DNA from 2 places in the Kocuria sediminis genome. Region 1 is predicted to be linked to the other one. Evidence: riboswitches for the same ligand, from Rfam matches in the RefSeq annotation. Region 1 holds a riboswitch; the other holds the start of a gene.
What was found. A riboswitch is a leader RNA that binds a small molecule or an ion and turns the genes downstream of it on or off. The one in region 1 is predicted to bind thiamine pyrophosphate.
Positions count from the first base shown of each region.

Region 2: another riboswitch for thiamine pyrophosphate. It lies ahead of thiM (hydroxyethylthiazole kinase); the one in region 1 lies ahead of GMA12_RS16660 (FAD-dependent oxidoreductase).

Region 1 covers NZ_WOGU01000019.1:5,536-12,476, forward strand. The annotation lists gene GMA12_RS16640 (carboxylesterase family protein) at 1-1,059, shown strand, start outside; gene GMA12_RS16645 (VOC family protein) at 1,034-1,945, opposite strand; gene GMA12_RS16650 (hypothetical protein) at 2,076-3,083, opposite strand; gene thiE (thiamine phosphate synthase) at 3,247-3,915, opposite strand; TPP riboswitch at 3,983-4,085, shown strand; gene GMA12_RS16660 (FAD-dependent oxidoreductase) at 4,075-5,403, shown strand; gene thiS (sulfur carrier protein ThiS) at 5,400-5,639, shown strand; gene GMA12_RS16670 (thiazole synthase) at 5,641-6,519, shown strand; gene moeB (molybdopterin-synthase adenylyltransferase MoeB) at 6,516-6,941, shown strand, end outside.
Region 2 covers NZ_WOGU01000001.1:424,338-431,278, reverse strand. The annotation lists gene GMA12_RS02015 (bifunctional hydroxymethylpyrimidine kinase/phosphomethylpyrimidine kinase) at 1-561, opposite strand, end outside; gene thiE (thiamine phosphate synthase) at 558-1,238, opposite strand; gene thiM (hydroxyethylthiazole kinase) at 1,235-2,107, opposite strand; TPP riboswitch at 2,099-2,192, opposite strand; gene GMA12_RS02000 (nuclear transport factor 2 family protein) at 2,287-3,021, opposite strand; gene GMA12_RS01995 (Rne/Rng family ribonuclease) at 3,359-6,871, opposite strand.

The sequences.
Region 1 (6,941 bases):
TGGATCCACGGCGGCTCCTACACCACCGGCGCCGGGGACGCCCCGATCATGGACCCGACGTCGCTGGTGACCGAGCAGCGCGTGGTGGTCGTGACGGTCACCTACCGGCTCGGCCTGTTCGGCTATCTGGGCTCCGGGCACGCCCGCCCGGCCAACCTGGGGCTGCTCGACCAGCTCGAGGCGCTGCGCTGGGTGCAGCGCAACATCGCCGCCTTCGGCGGTGATCCGGACAATGTGACCGCCTTCGGCCAGTCCGCCGGCGGCGACGCCGTGGCCCACCTCATGGCCGTCCCCGGGGCGGAGGCGCTCTTCCGCCGTGCCGTCATCCAGAGCCCGCCGCTGGGCATCGCCCGCGGCCGGGAACGGATGAACGCCGCCATGGCCGCCGCGGCGGAGACCGTGACGGCCGCGATGCCCGCCGCCGACGTGGTCGCCGCCCAGGCGGACGTGGAGCGGCACGCGGCGCCCTTCGGGCTGCTGGGGGCGATGCCCTTCGGCACCCAGTACGGCCACCACCCGCTGCCCGCCGAGGAGGACATCGACGCGGCCTGGGACCGGGTCGCCCCGCACGTCGACGTCCTCATCGGCCACACCACCGAGGAGGCGCGGCTCTACCTGCCCACGGTGCCGGCCCTGCAGCGGTGGACCCGCGTGCCGCTGCTGGGGCCGGTGCTGCGCCGGGCCGTGGTCGGATGGGCGACCCGGGCCGTCTACTCCCGGGCGATCCGCCGGTTCGCCCGCCGGCACGTGCGCGCCGGCGGGACGGCCCACCGCTACGTGATCTCCTGGGCGGCCCCGGGCAACCCGTACGGCGCGGCCCACACGGTCGACCTGCCCCTGCTCTTCGGCGACGAGCCGACCTGGGCGGGCACCGGGCTGGTCGCCGGCGCCGCGTGGGAGGACATCGACGCCGCCGGCCGCCAGGTGCGCCGGCTGTGGGCGGACTTCGCCCGCGGCGAGGCCCTCGGCGACGCCGGCCGCATCCCCGGCGTCCTGCGCCACCGGCGCGTCCGGGTCCCGTTCCGGGCGGGGCCTACGCGGCGACGCCCACCTGGATGAGCGTGTTCCAGGGGTCCTCGAAGCGCAGCACGGCGCCGTCGTGCCGGGTGGGGACCCGGTGGTCCGCCAGCCGGGCCTGCAGAGCGGTGACGTCCTCGGCCGTGGGGAGGTCGATGTTGACCTGCCCCAGACCCAGGGAGGCCGCCCGCGGGCCCGCCCCGGCGCTGTGCCAGGTGTTGAGCGCGATGTGGTGGTGGTAGCCGCCGGCCGCGATGAACAGGGCCGAGCCGATGTCGCTCATCACCTCGAAGCCCAGGACGTCCACGTAGAACTGCCGGCCCTGCGGGATGTCGCCGACCTGCAGGTGGACGTGGCCGAGGGTGGCCGGCGGCGCCGCCGGCCGCGCACCGGCCGGCTCGGGCAGGTGCTCACCCAGGAACGCGGTGGGGTCCAGGGGGTTGGACGCCAGCGTGAGCAGCCCGTTGGCCTCCCGCCGCCAGGTGTCCCGGGGGCGGTCGGTGTAGAGCTCCACGCCGTTGCCCTCGGGATCGTCGAAGTAGAACGCCTGGCTGTAGAGGTGGTCGGCACTGCCGGTGAACGAGCGCGGCGCCACGGCGGCGACCGAGGCCAGGGCGGCCGCCAGGGCCGGCTCGTCCTCGAACAGCACCGCGGTGTGGAACAGCCCCGCCTGGCCGCGGCGGGCCGGCGGCAGCTCCGGGACCTGGCGCAGGCGCAGCACGGTCCGGCCGTCGCGGCCCAGCACGGCGGTGTCCCCGGCGTGGGCGAGGACCTCGAGGGTCACGGCGTCCGTGTAGTAGGCGAGCATCGTGTCCAGGTCGGCCACGAGCAGCTCCACGGCGCCCATCCGCGTCCCGGCGGACAGCAGGTCGTCGGCCGGGCGCGGCGTCAGGCTCCGGGGATCGGGGTTCTGGGGAAAGATCGGCATCTCGGGCTTCTCCGTCGGCGTCGGCACCACACAGGTTGATATGTCCGCAAGGATACCCCGGAAAATATTTCCGATGCAAGTATCTTGGAGGACCTCCGTCACCTCGGGGCGGGGCGCGGGACCGCGCCGGTCAGAGCACGAAGATCAGCGCCACGATCACCGCCACGATCGCGAGGAAGACCAGACCCCAGGCCTTGAGGTTGTCGGAGTCGTCCTCCGCGGGATCGTGCGCCGGGGGCGGCGGCCATCCGCCGGCCGCCGGGCCGCCGGTCCCCGCCAGGGGGCCACCCGCGCCCGGGCCGGGATACGGCCCGCCCTGGGCCTGGCCCGGGAACGGCTCCCCGGGCGCACCGGGGCGGCCGACCTGCCCGGGCGGCGGCGGGGCGGGCGTGGAGGGGCTCACGCCCCACTGCGGAGCCTGCGGGGCGTCCGCGATCGAGGGGTTCGACGACGGCGGCCCGGCCGGGCCGTCCCCGGGAGTGGGCCGCGCCGGTGCCGTCGGCGATGGAGGAGCGGCCGGGGGAGCTGCGGGCGGCAGCGTCTCGCCGGAGAGCACGGGGCCGTCCTCGCGGTAGCCCCTCTCGGCCTCCGTCAGCAGGGTCACGAACCGTTCCAGCGACTCCGAGCCGTCGTACTCGCGGGCCAGGAAGCGCTCGGCGCGGCGGCGCACCACCCGGTAGACGCGCCCGTCGTCCGGGATCGAGAGGTCCCGGGCGGCCTGCGCCACGGCCAGCGGCGGCTGCTCGGGCAGCGGGTTCGTGCCCCACTCCAGCAGCCCGGTCAGCAGGGGGCGTTCCAGGACCGAGGCCATCGCCGCCCGGGCGCCGGGCACGCGGGTGAGCTCCAGCAGCCCGCTCGGCGGGGCGGAGGGGCACCCCGGGACGTCACCGGGCAGCCGGGCCGCCCGCTCGAGCCAGAAGGTGTCGCCGAAGAGGGTGGCCAGCAGCACGGCCGCCGCGAGCCGGTCCTCGCCGGGGGCGGCGTCCTCCGGGGCGCCCTCCTCCCAGTGGGTGCCCAGCGCTCGCCGGGCGGGCTCGCCGGCCAGCCGGACGCGCAGCTGCACGTCCTCCGGGCCGCGGGCGGTCTGCGCGGGATGCTCCACCGCGTGCCGCACCTGCGGGTCGAGCTCGGGGTCCATGGGCCACTCCTCCGTCGTCGTCCGTGGGGTCCATGCTCTCAGACCGGGCTGTGCGGCGGCGGGGAGCCGGTGGGGAGTTGCGGCAGGCGCCCGGCGGATGTCCCCGGGCAGCGTGTCCGGCCGGAAGGCCGCCGGGCAGGACGCGTGCCGAGCAGGACGCGTGTCAGGCGGGGAGCAGGCTGCGCAGCTGACCGGCGGCCAGGCGCGGGTCCGGGGCCTCGGTGACCGCCCGGACCACCACGGCGCCGCGCGCCCCGGCGGCCAGCACCTCGGGGAGGCGCTGCTCGTCGATGCCGCCGATGGCGAACCACGGCACGGGCGCGGCCGCCGGGTCGGCGTCCAGCCGGGCCTCGGTCAGCGCGGCGACCTCCCGCACGAAGCCCAGGCCGGTGGCGGGCCGGCCCGGCTTGGTGGGGGTCTCCCACACGGGCCCGGTGCAGAAGTAGTCCACGTCCGGATCGGCCAGGGCGGCACGGGCCTGGCCGAGATCGTGGGTGGAGCGGCCGATCAGCACGTCCGGGCCGAGCAGCTGCCGGGCCTGGGCGGGGGAGAGGTCGTGCTGGCCGGCGTGGAGGACGTCCGCGCCCACGAGCGCGGCGAGGTCGGCGCGGTCGTTGACGGCGACCAGGGTGCCGTACTCGGCGGCGACCCGGCCCAGCAGGCGCAGCGCGGCGATCTCCTCGTCGGTGTCGATGCTCCTGTCCCGCAGCTGGACGATGTCCGTCCCGCCGGCGCAGACGGCGTGCAGGAACTCCTCGAGGTCGCCCTGCGCGCGGCGGGCGTCGGTGCACACGTACAGCCGGGCGGCGAGGAGCCGGTCGGTGCGCGTCATGCGCAGCCCGGAGGCGGCGGGTGCGGGGGTGTCCTGGGTATGCTGGGTCACACGCTGAATGATAGGTCAGCGGTTCTGCGGGAGCCCCACGGGGGCTGAGAGGGCGTCCGGCGCCGACCGCCACACCTGATGCGGGTCATGCCGCCGTAGGAAAGGACGATGCCGGTGACGTCCGTGCCCTCCGTCCCGATGCCAGCCGCCCAGCACGTGCGGGCCGACGTCGCCGTGGTCGGGGCCGGGGTGGTCGGCCTGGCCACGGCCTGGGAGCTGCGCCGCCGCGGCCGCTCGGTGGCCGTGGTGGATCCCGAGCCCGGCGCCGGGGCCAGCCGGGCGGCGGCCGGGATGCTCGCCCCGGTGAGCGAGGTCCAGTACCAGCAGGAGCCGCTCTATCCCCTCATGCTCGCCTCGGCCGGCGCGTACCCGGCGTTCGTGGCCGCCGTGGAGGAGACCGCCGGCGGCTCGGTGGGCTACCGCGCCACCGAGACGCTCGTGTGCGGCGTCGACGCCGCCGACCGGCAGGCCCTGGCGGACCTGCGGGAGCTCCAGCGGCGCCACGGCATGGCCGTGGAGCCGCTGCCGCTGCGCGCGGCCCGGGCCCTGGAGCCGGCCCTGAGCCCGCGGCTGTCGGCCGTGCACCGCATTCCCGACGACCACCAGGTGGACCCGCGCCGGCTCGTGGCCGGACTGCTCGCCGCCCTCGTCGCCCCCGAGCTCCCCGCACCGTCCGGGCCCTCCGGCACGGACAGCCCCGACGGCGGGCCCGCCCGCCTGGTGCACGACCGCGCCACGGGCCTGCGCCACGGCTCCGACGGCGCGGTGACGGGCCTGCGCCTGGCCGGCGGCGGGATGGTCTCGGCGGCGGAGACGGTCCTCGCCCCCGGCGCGGCTCTCACCGACCTGGAGGACCTGCCCGGGGCCTGGCGGCCGCCGCTGCGCCCGGTGCACGGGGACATCCTCCGCACCCGCCCGCCCCGCGGGGCGCCCGCCCTGCTCGAGCGCACCGTCCGCGGCCTGGTCCACGGGGTGCCCGTCTACCTGGTGCCCCGCGACGACGGGACGGTGGTGATCGGGGCGACCTCCCGCGAGGACGACCTCGACGGGATCAGCGCCGGGGGCGTGTTCCGGCTGCTGCGCGACGCCCAGGCCGTGGTCCCCGGCGTCGCCGACCTCGAGCTGGTCGAGGCCATGGCCCGCGCCCGGCCCGGGACCCCGGACGACATCCCGTACCTGGGCCGCGTCCGCGGCCCGGAGGGGCACCCGGTGCCCGGCCTCGTGGTCTCCACGGGCTACTTCCGCCACGGCGTCCTGCTCGCCCCGCTGGCCGCCCGCCTCGCCGCGGAGCTGGTGCTCGGCCGGTCCGGCGCGGACCCGGGACCCGACACCGAGCACCTGGCCACCACCGACCCGCACCGCTTCGACCGCCCCGCCGAGGCGCCCCCCACGGACCCCGGGACCGGGCCCCGCACCCCGAACAGGAGCACCCGATGACCGCCATCACCCTCAACGGCCGACCGCACGTCGTCCCCGGGGACACCACCGTCGTGGACCTCGTGGCCGAGACCGTCGGGCGGCCCCTGGGCCCCGACGGCGCCCCGCTGGACGGCCGCCGGCTGGGCGTGGCCGTGGCGGTGGACGCCGCCGTGGTCCCGCGCAGCCGCTGGGGCCGCACCCCCGTGGCCGAGGGGCAGGCCGTCGAGATCATCACCGCCGTCCAGGGAGGCTGACATGACCCACCCCGCACCCCGCCCCGAACCCCTGGTGGATCCGCTCGTGCTCGACGGCACCGCGCTGTCCTCCCGGCTGATCATGGGCACCGGCGGGCTCAGCTCGCTGCACACCCTGGAACAGGCCCTGCTGGCCTCCGGCACCGAGCTGACCACCGTGGCCCTGCGCCGCTACGCCCCCGGCCACGGCGACTCGCTGTTCGCGATGCTCGAGCGCAGCGGCATCCGGATCCTGCCCAACACCGCCGGCTGCTACACCGCCCGGGACGCCCTGCTCACCGCCGAGCTCGGCCGCGAGGCCCTGGAGACCGACTGGGTCAAGCTCGAGGTCATCGCCGACGAGGACACCCTGCTGCCCGACGTGGTGGAGCTGCTCGACGCCACCGAGCAGCTCGTGGCCCGCGGCTTCCGGGTCTTCGCCTACACCTCCGACGACCCGGCCGTGGCCCGCCGCCTGGAGGACCTCGGCGCGGCCGCGGTGATGCCCCTGGGCGCACCGATCGGTACCGGGCTGGGGATCCTCAACCCGCACAACATCGAGCTCATCGCCTCCCGGGCCTCGGTGCCGGTGGTGCTCGACGCCGGGATCGGCACCGCCTCCGAGGCCGCCCTGGCCATGGAGCTGGGCTGCGACGCCGTGCTGCTGGCCAGCGCCGTGACCCGCGCGCAGGACCCGGTGGCCATGGCCACCGCGATGCGCCACGCCGTGGCCGCCGGGCGGCTGGCCGCCGGCGCCGGGCGGATCCCGGCCCGCCGGCACGCCCAGGCGTCCTCGCCGATGGCCGGGCGGATCGCCACGGACATGTCCGACGCCGGGCCGGCCGCCGGCCCGGCGGACGTCCCGCGCGGGGACTGGGCGCCCGTGGGGCAGCGGCCGTGAGCCCGCTGCCCCCGCTCGTGGAGCCCGGCCCCGAGCTGACCCGGGCGGAGCTCGAGCGCTACGCCCGGCACCTGACCCTGCCCGGGATCGGCCCGCTCGGCCAGCGCCGGCTCGGCAACGCCCGGGTGCTCGTGGTCGGCGCCGGCGGACTGGGCGCCCCGGCCCTGCAGTACCTCGCCGCGGCCGGCGTGGGGACGCTGGGCATCGTCGACGACGACGTCGTGGCGGTCTCCAACCTGCAGCGCCAGGTGGTGCACCGCACCGCCGACGTCGGCCGGCCCAAGACGGACTCCGCCGCGGAGGCCGTGACCGCGCTCAACCCGCTCGTGCGGGTGCGCACCCACCCCTGCCGGCTCAGCGCGGACAACGCCCTGCAGATCCTGAGCCAGTACGACCTCGTCCTGGACGGCGCGGACAACTTC
Region 2 (6,941 bases), on a different contig from region 1:
GGGAGTGCGGTCCCCGGTGAGGTGACCGCCCTTGACGAGCACCAGGGTGCCGTGCGCCCGGGCCACTCGGTGCCCCTGCGCCAGGGCCTCCGCCCAGGAGGAGGCGATCTCCTCCTGGGCGAGCACCGCCAGCTCCGGCAGGTTCGGGGTGACGAGGTCGGCGTGGCCGAGCATCGCGCGCAGGGCGTCCTCGGCCTCCCGCTCGAGCAGGCGCCCGCCCGAGGTCGCGACCATGACCGGGTCCAGCACCACCACCGGCGGCCGCCGGTCCTCGAGCCAGCGGGTCACCGTCTCGATCACCGGCACGGAGCCGAGCATGCCGATCTTCACCGCGTCGATCTCGACGTCCTCGGCGACGGCGTCCAGCTGGGCGGCGAGGAACTCCACCGGCGGGACGTGGACGCAGCGCACCCCGAGGGTGTTCTGCACCACGACGGCCGTCACGGCGCTCATGCCGTAGCCGCCCATCGCCGCGATCGACTTCAGGTCCGCGTGCTGTCCCGCCCCGCCGGTGGGATCGGTGCCGGCGACGGCCAGGACGCGGGGCACCCGAGGGCTCATCGGGCCGCCTCCTCGGGGACGCGGCCGAAGGCGCGCACGTAGCGGGCGGCCGCGGCCGCGGGGTGGGGGTCGGCGCAGATCCCGGAGACCACGGCCAGTCCCGCCGCGCCGGCGGCGCGCAGGGCTGCGGCGTCCTCGACCCGCACCCCGCCGATCGCCAGGCACGGCAGGGCGGTCCGGGCCGCGGCACGGGCGAAGCCCTCGACGCCCAGCGGCTCGGGGTGGTCGGGCTTGGTCCGGGTGGCGCGCACGGCGCCGACCCCGAGGTAGTCGACGGTGCCCGGGGGCAGCGCAGCGGCCGCGTCCAGCTCCGGCGCCGTGGCGGCGCTCAGGCCCAGCACCGCGTCCGGACCGCAGATCCGCCGGGCCAGCTCCACGGGCAGGTCGCTCTGGCCGACGTGCACCCCGGCCACGGGCGCCCCTGCCGCCCGGGCGGCCAGGTAGACGTCGGCGCGGTCGTCGACGAGCACGGGGACGTCCCGGCCCACGCGCTCGGCGACGGCCACGAGCAGGGCGACCAGGTCCCGGGCCGGGGCGTGCTTCTCCCGGACCTGGACCATGGTGGCTCCCCCGGCCACGGCGGCCGCCACGACGTCGGGCACGCTGCGCGGGGCACTGAGCGCCGTGTCGGTCACAAGGTGCAGGGCCAGGGCGGCGGGATCGAGACGGGCGCTCACCGGGCACCCTCCTCGCGCACGAGCTCCGCCCGGGCGGCGAGCTGCTCCGGGGTGATGGTGTGCAGCCGGTCCAGCAGGGCCACGGCGAAGGAGCCGGGACCGGCGCAGCCGGCGGCGGCGTCCTCGGCCGCCAGGGTGTAGACCGTCGTGGCGGCGGTCGCCGCCGCGGCGGGGTCGGCGCGCACGGCGGTGAAGGCGGCCATCAGGGCGCCCAGGGCGCAGCCGCCTCCGGTGATCCGGGTCAGCAGCGGCGTGCCGTGCGGCACGCGCACCACGCCCCCGTCCGGGGCGCGCACGAGGTCGACCGGACCGGAGACGGCCACGGCCGAGCCGGCCTGCGCGGCGAGCGCGGCGGCGGCGTCCCGGGCGGCGTCGACGCCGTGGGTGGCGTCCGTGCCCCGCCCGCCGGCGCCGCCGGCGAGGCCCATGATCTCCGAGGCGTTGCCGCGCACGATCGCGGGCCGGTGCCGCAGCAGGTCGCGGGCCAGGGCGGTGCGCACGGGCAGGGCGCCCACGGCCACGGGGTCCAGCACCCAGGCGCGGCCGGCCCGCTGCCGGGCGCCGACGGCCTCGTAGGCGGCCCCGCGCTGCTCGGCGGTGGGCGTGCCGGTGTTGACGAGCAGCCCGTCGGCGAGCTCGGCGAAGACCCCGCCCTCGCCCTGGATGTCGGTCATGGCCGGGGAGGCGCCCACGGCCAGCAGGACGTTGGCGGTGACGTTGGCGACCACGGTGTTGGTGATGCACTGCACCAGAGGCGCCGCGGTGCGCAGCTCCTCGAGGGCCGTGGCGGCGTCCTCGGCGAGCGCGGGGTCCGGTGGCGCCGCCTCGGCTCCTGCGGTGCGGGCGGGCAGGGGTACGGCATCGCGCATCAGGGACATCCCTTCGCTAGTACTGGCTAGATCAGGTTCGACGGGTGTGATCTCAGCCGCTCGCGCGGCACCCCGTGTCAGGTGTTCCGCCAGTCTAGCCGCCGGCCGGTGCCGGGCGCGGCGGGCCCGGCCGCGGGCCGGGGTGCCGCCGTGGACCGCCGCACGAGGCGGCCGCCCGGTCAGAAGAACCCGTTGCCGTGCGGCATCCGCTCCGGGACGGGCTGGAAGACCTCCCAGTGCTCGAGGATCCGCCCGTCGACGACCCGCCACAGGTCGTAGCAGCCGGCCGGGCGCCGGTCGCCGTGCTCCCGGCCCTCGTCGTCGGGCTCGAGCACGCCCTCGGTGACGGTGAGGACGAAGTCGCCCTCGCCGAGCACCCGGTGGAGGGCCCGCCGGGCGAGCCGGGCGTCCGGGCCGGCGCCGTGCTCGACGTAGCGCGGGTCGCGGGCCAGCTCCTCAAGGGCCTCCCGGTCCGCGCCCAGGAGCCGTTCGTGCACCCACTCGGTGATCAGCGCCTTGTTCACCGCGGTCTTCTCGTGATCCGTGACCTGGCGGGGGCCGTCGATCCGGTGCGTGCCGACGGCTCCGCCGGGCAGCGGCTCGAGGGCGTCCCAGTGCTCGGCGAGGCGGTCGCCGGCCACGCGGAAGACGTCCACCGCCACCAGGGGCTCCGGGCCGAGGCCGTGGTAGACGCAGTGGACCGCGACCATGTCCCCGTCCTCGAGCACGCGCAGGTTGTCGATCCGGAAGTCCTCCGGCAGCTGCTGGAGGACGGCGCGGAGCCCCTCCCGGCCGTCGGGTCCGAGCCCGGAGTGCTGCCGGAAGTCCGGGGCCCAGTACCGGTCGAGGGCCGCGGGGTCCCGGTGTCCGAAGAGGTCGGTGCCCGCGGTGAGTACGATCTGCTTGCTGCTCATGGCCATCCCCTCGGCGCTGCGGGCCGGGGGTCCGCCCGGTCGGGCCGCCCGCGTGTGGTGTGACCACGCTACTCCCGGCGCTGGGCGGCCGGACAGGAGATCGGGCCATGTGACGGCCGGGGAGACCGGCAGGAGGCGGGTGGAGCCCGCGGGCACCCGGGGCGGGTCACGGCCGAGCGCCGCGGCGCCCCAGTGCCCCGGCGGAAGAACGGCGGGACGGCGCCAGGAACCGGGCCGGGTGACGGCCCCGGATCCCGTCAGGAGCGCGGGTCCTGCAACGGCGGAGGACCCCGACCGGCGGGTCGGGGTCCTCCGGGGTGCCTCGGCGGCCTGGCGCTCAGCCCTGGCCGGCGGGCCGGCCGCTGGTGAGGTCCTCGGCCTTGACGCCGACGCCCACGACGGTCGGCCCCTGTCCGGCGGGAGCGCGCTGCGGGAGCTCCGCGGCGGTCGTCGCCTCGTGCCGCCCGCCCTCGGCGGCAGCCGCCTGACCGGCGGTCACCTGGGCCTCCCCCGGTCGTGCGGCCGGGGCCGAAGCACGGCGGGAGCGGCGGCGCGGGCGCGCCGGCTCCGCGGGCGCCCCGGCCGTCGTCCCGGCGGAGGGCCCGGACGGGGCCTGGCTCGTGACCTGCCGCTCCCGGGCGGGGCTCTGCGCCGGCTCGGCCGACGCGCCCTCGGGCTCAGCGGCGGACGCGCCGGCGGCCGGCGCGGCGCTCCGCTGCTCCGGCTCCCGCTGGTCGAAGGCCTCCGCCAACGAGTCCAGGCTCAGGCGCGGCGCCTCGGCGGGCTCCTCGGCGACGGGCGCGTGGCCCTGCGGGAGCTCGATGACCTCGCCCTTGATCGTCAGGCGGGACCCCTGCTCGGCCGCGGGCTCCTCGGCGGCGGGCTCGGGCTCGGCCGGGGACCGGGTCTCCCCCGTCTCCTGCTGCTCGGCCGCGGTCTCCGCGCCCTGGCCGCGGTTGCGGCTGCGCTTGCCGCGGCGCTTCTTGCGCGAGCGGCCCGAGCCCTCCGGTCGGGACTCCGCCGGGGCGGCCGGCTCCTCGGCGCGGGGCGTCTCCGCCTCCTCCGGGGTCTCGTGGTGGGTCGCGGCCGCGATGGTCGCGAACGCCGTGCGCGCGGCCTCGGCCTTCGCCTTCTCCGCCGGATCCGGCTCCGTGGTCCGGGCCTCCGGGCGGGCGGGCGGCTGCTCGGCCTGGCCGCGACGGCCGCGCTTGCGGTCGGTGCGGTCGGTGCGGTTGGGCCGCTGGTCGCGGATCTCGCCCGGGACGCCGCCGGTGCGGCCCTCCAGCGGGTGGTCGTGCACGACGACGCCGCGGCCGGCGCAGTGCTCGCAGGGCTCGGAGAACACCTCGAGCAGGCCGGTGCCCATCCGCTTGCGGGTCATCTGCACCAGCCCCAGGGAGGTCACCTCGGCCACCTGGTGCTTGGTGCGGTCCCGGCCCAGGCACTCCACCAGCCGGCGCAGCACGAGGTCGCGGTTGGACTCGAGCACCATGTCGATGAAGTCGATGACGATGATGCCGCCGATGTCCCGCAGCCGCAGCTGCCGCACGATCTCCTCGGCCGCCTCCAGGTTGTTCTTGGTGACGGTCTCCTCGAGGTTGCCCCCGGAGCCGGTGAACTTGCCGGTGTTGACGTCGACGACCGTCATGGCCTCGGTCCGGTCGATCACGAGCGAGCCGCCCGAGGGCAGGAAGACCTTGCGGTCGAGAGCCTTCTGGATCTGTTCCTCCACACGCTGGTTCACGAACAGGTCCTCGTCCTCGTCCCACTTCTGGAGCCGGTCGAGCAGGTCCGGCGCGACGTAGGTCACGTACGCCTCGATGTTGTCCCACGCCTCGTCGCCCTGGACGACCATGGTGGTGAAGTCCTCGTTGAAGACGTCGCGGACGGTCTTGATGGTCAGGTCCGGCTCCGCGTAGAGCATCTCCGGGGCCAGGGTCTTGGTGGAGCCCGCCCGTTCCTGGATCTGCTCCCACTGGGCCCGCAGCCGGTTGATGTCGTGGGTGAGCTCCTGCTCGGAGGCGCCCTCCGCGGCGGTGCGCACGATGACGCCCGCCCCGTCCGGCAGACGGTCCTTGAGGATCTTCTTCAGCCGGGCGCGCTCGACGTCGGGCAGCTTCCGGGAGATCCCGGTCATCGAGCCGCCCGGGACGTAGACCAGGTAGCGGCCGGGCAGCGAGATCTGGCTCGTGAGCCGGGCGCCCTTGTGCCCCACCGGGTCCTTGGTGACCTGCACCAGCACCGAGTCCCCGGACTTCAGGGCGACCTCGATCCGGCGCGGCCCGCCCTCGAGGCGGGAGGCGTCCCAGTTGACCTCGCCGGCGTAGAGCACCGCGTTGCGGCCCCGGCCGATGTCGATGAACGCCGCCTCCATGGAGGGCAGCACGTTCTGCACCTTGCCCACGTAGACGTTGCCGATCAGCGAGTCCTGCTGCGTGTGGGAGACGAAGTGCTCGGCCAGCACGCCGTCCTCGAGGACGCCGATCTGGATCCGGTTGTCCTTCTGCCGCACCAGCATCCGCCGCTCGACGGACTCGCGGCGGGCCAGGAACTCGGCCTCGGTGATGACCTGGCGGCGGCGGCCGGTCTGGCGGGACTCCCGCCGGCGCTGCTTCTTGGCCTCGAGCCGGGTGGAGCCCTTCACCGCCACGACCTCGTCGACCGTGGCGCTCTCCGCGGCGCGCGGGGCGCGGACCCGCGTGACGGTGTTGGGCGGGTCGTCGTCGCTGCCGCCCACCAGCTCCATGTCCACGTCCCCGCGGCGCCGGCGCCGCCGCCGGCGGCTGGTCACGCCCCCGCCGGTGCTCTGTTCGGCCTCCTCGGCCTCCTCGGCGAGCTCGGCCGCCTCCGCCTCGGCCCCGTCGCCCGGGTCCTCGGCGGTCGCGTCGTCCTCCTGCTGGCGGCGCCGGGCCTCGCGGCGGCGGGCCGCGCGCTGCTGCGCGGCCTCGCGCAGCTCGTCGAGGTCCGGGGCGTGGAACATGAGCGAGGTCGCGGTGACGGCGGCGGCCAACGGGGTGTCGGGCTCCGCCGGCTCCTCGGCGACGTCGGTGTCCTCCTGGTCGGAGGTGTCCGGGCTCGGCGCGCGATCCTCCTGGGAGGTCCCCTCCGCGGGGGCGGTGGCGGGTCCTGTCGCAGCGGCCTCGGCAGGCTCCTGGCCGGCGGCGGCCGGGTCCGGCGCGGAGCTCTCCGCGGGAGCCTGCTCCACGGGCGGGGCGGCGGCCTCGGCAACTGCGGTATCCGGGCCGGTGCCGTGTGAGTCCGGTGCGGAGCCCGCGTGGGGAGCCTCCGCCACGGGTGCGGCGGAGGAGGCGGCAGCGGCCTCGGCAGGCTCCCGGTCGGCGGCGGCCGGGTCCGCCGCGGGATCCTCCTCCGCCGGCGGGGCGGCTATCTCGGCGGTGTCCGCGACGCCGTCCTCGGCGGACGGCGAGCCGCCGGCCGCGGGGGCCGCGTCCGGGGCCGCCGGCGCGGCGCTCACCCCGAGATCCTGCGCCTCACCGGCCGGTTCGATCTCCTCCCCGGCCAGCGCGGCCCCGGGCGTGCCCGGTGCGGGGCGGCTCGGCGCGGAGACCTCCTCGGCCACCGAGCCCGGCGTCTCGTCGCCGGGCACCGCGGTGCCCGGCGCGACGTCGAGCGTGTCGGTCCCGGCGGCGTCGCCGTGCGCCGGGGCGGAGGCCTCCGCCCCGGCGGGCTCGTCGAGGACGTCGCCCGGCGTCTCCGCCAGGGTTCCGGGGGCGTTGTCGGCCGCCCGGTCCACCGCCGGGAGTTCCCGGCGTGCGTCGTCCGATGTGTTCTGCTGACCAGCGTCCAGGGCGTCCTGCGCCCCGTCCTGGTTCACCTGTTCGGCATCCATATACAGCTGTGCTCCATGCCGCGGTACGCCGTCCGTACCCGGTCCCCGCAGCGGCTTGGTCGGCGTTTCG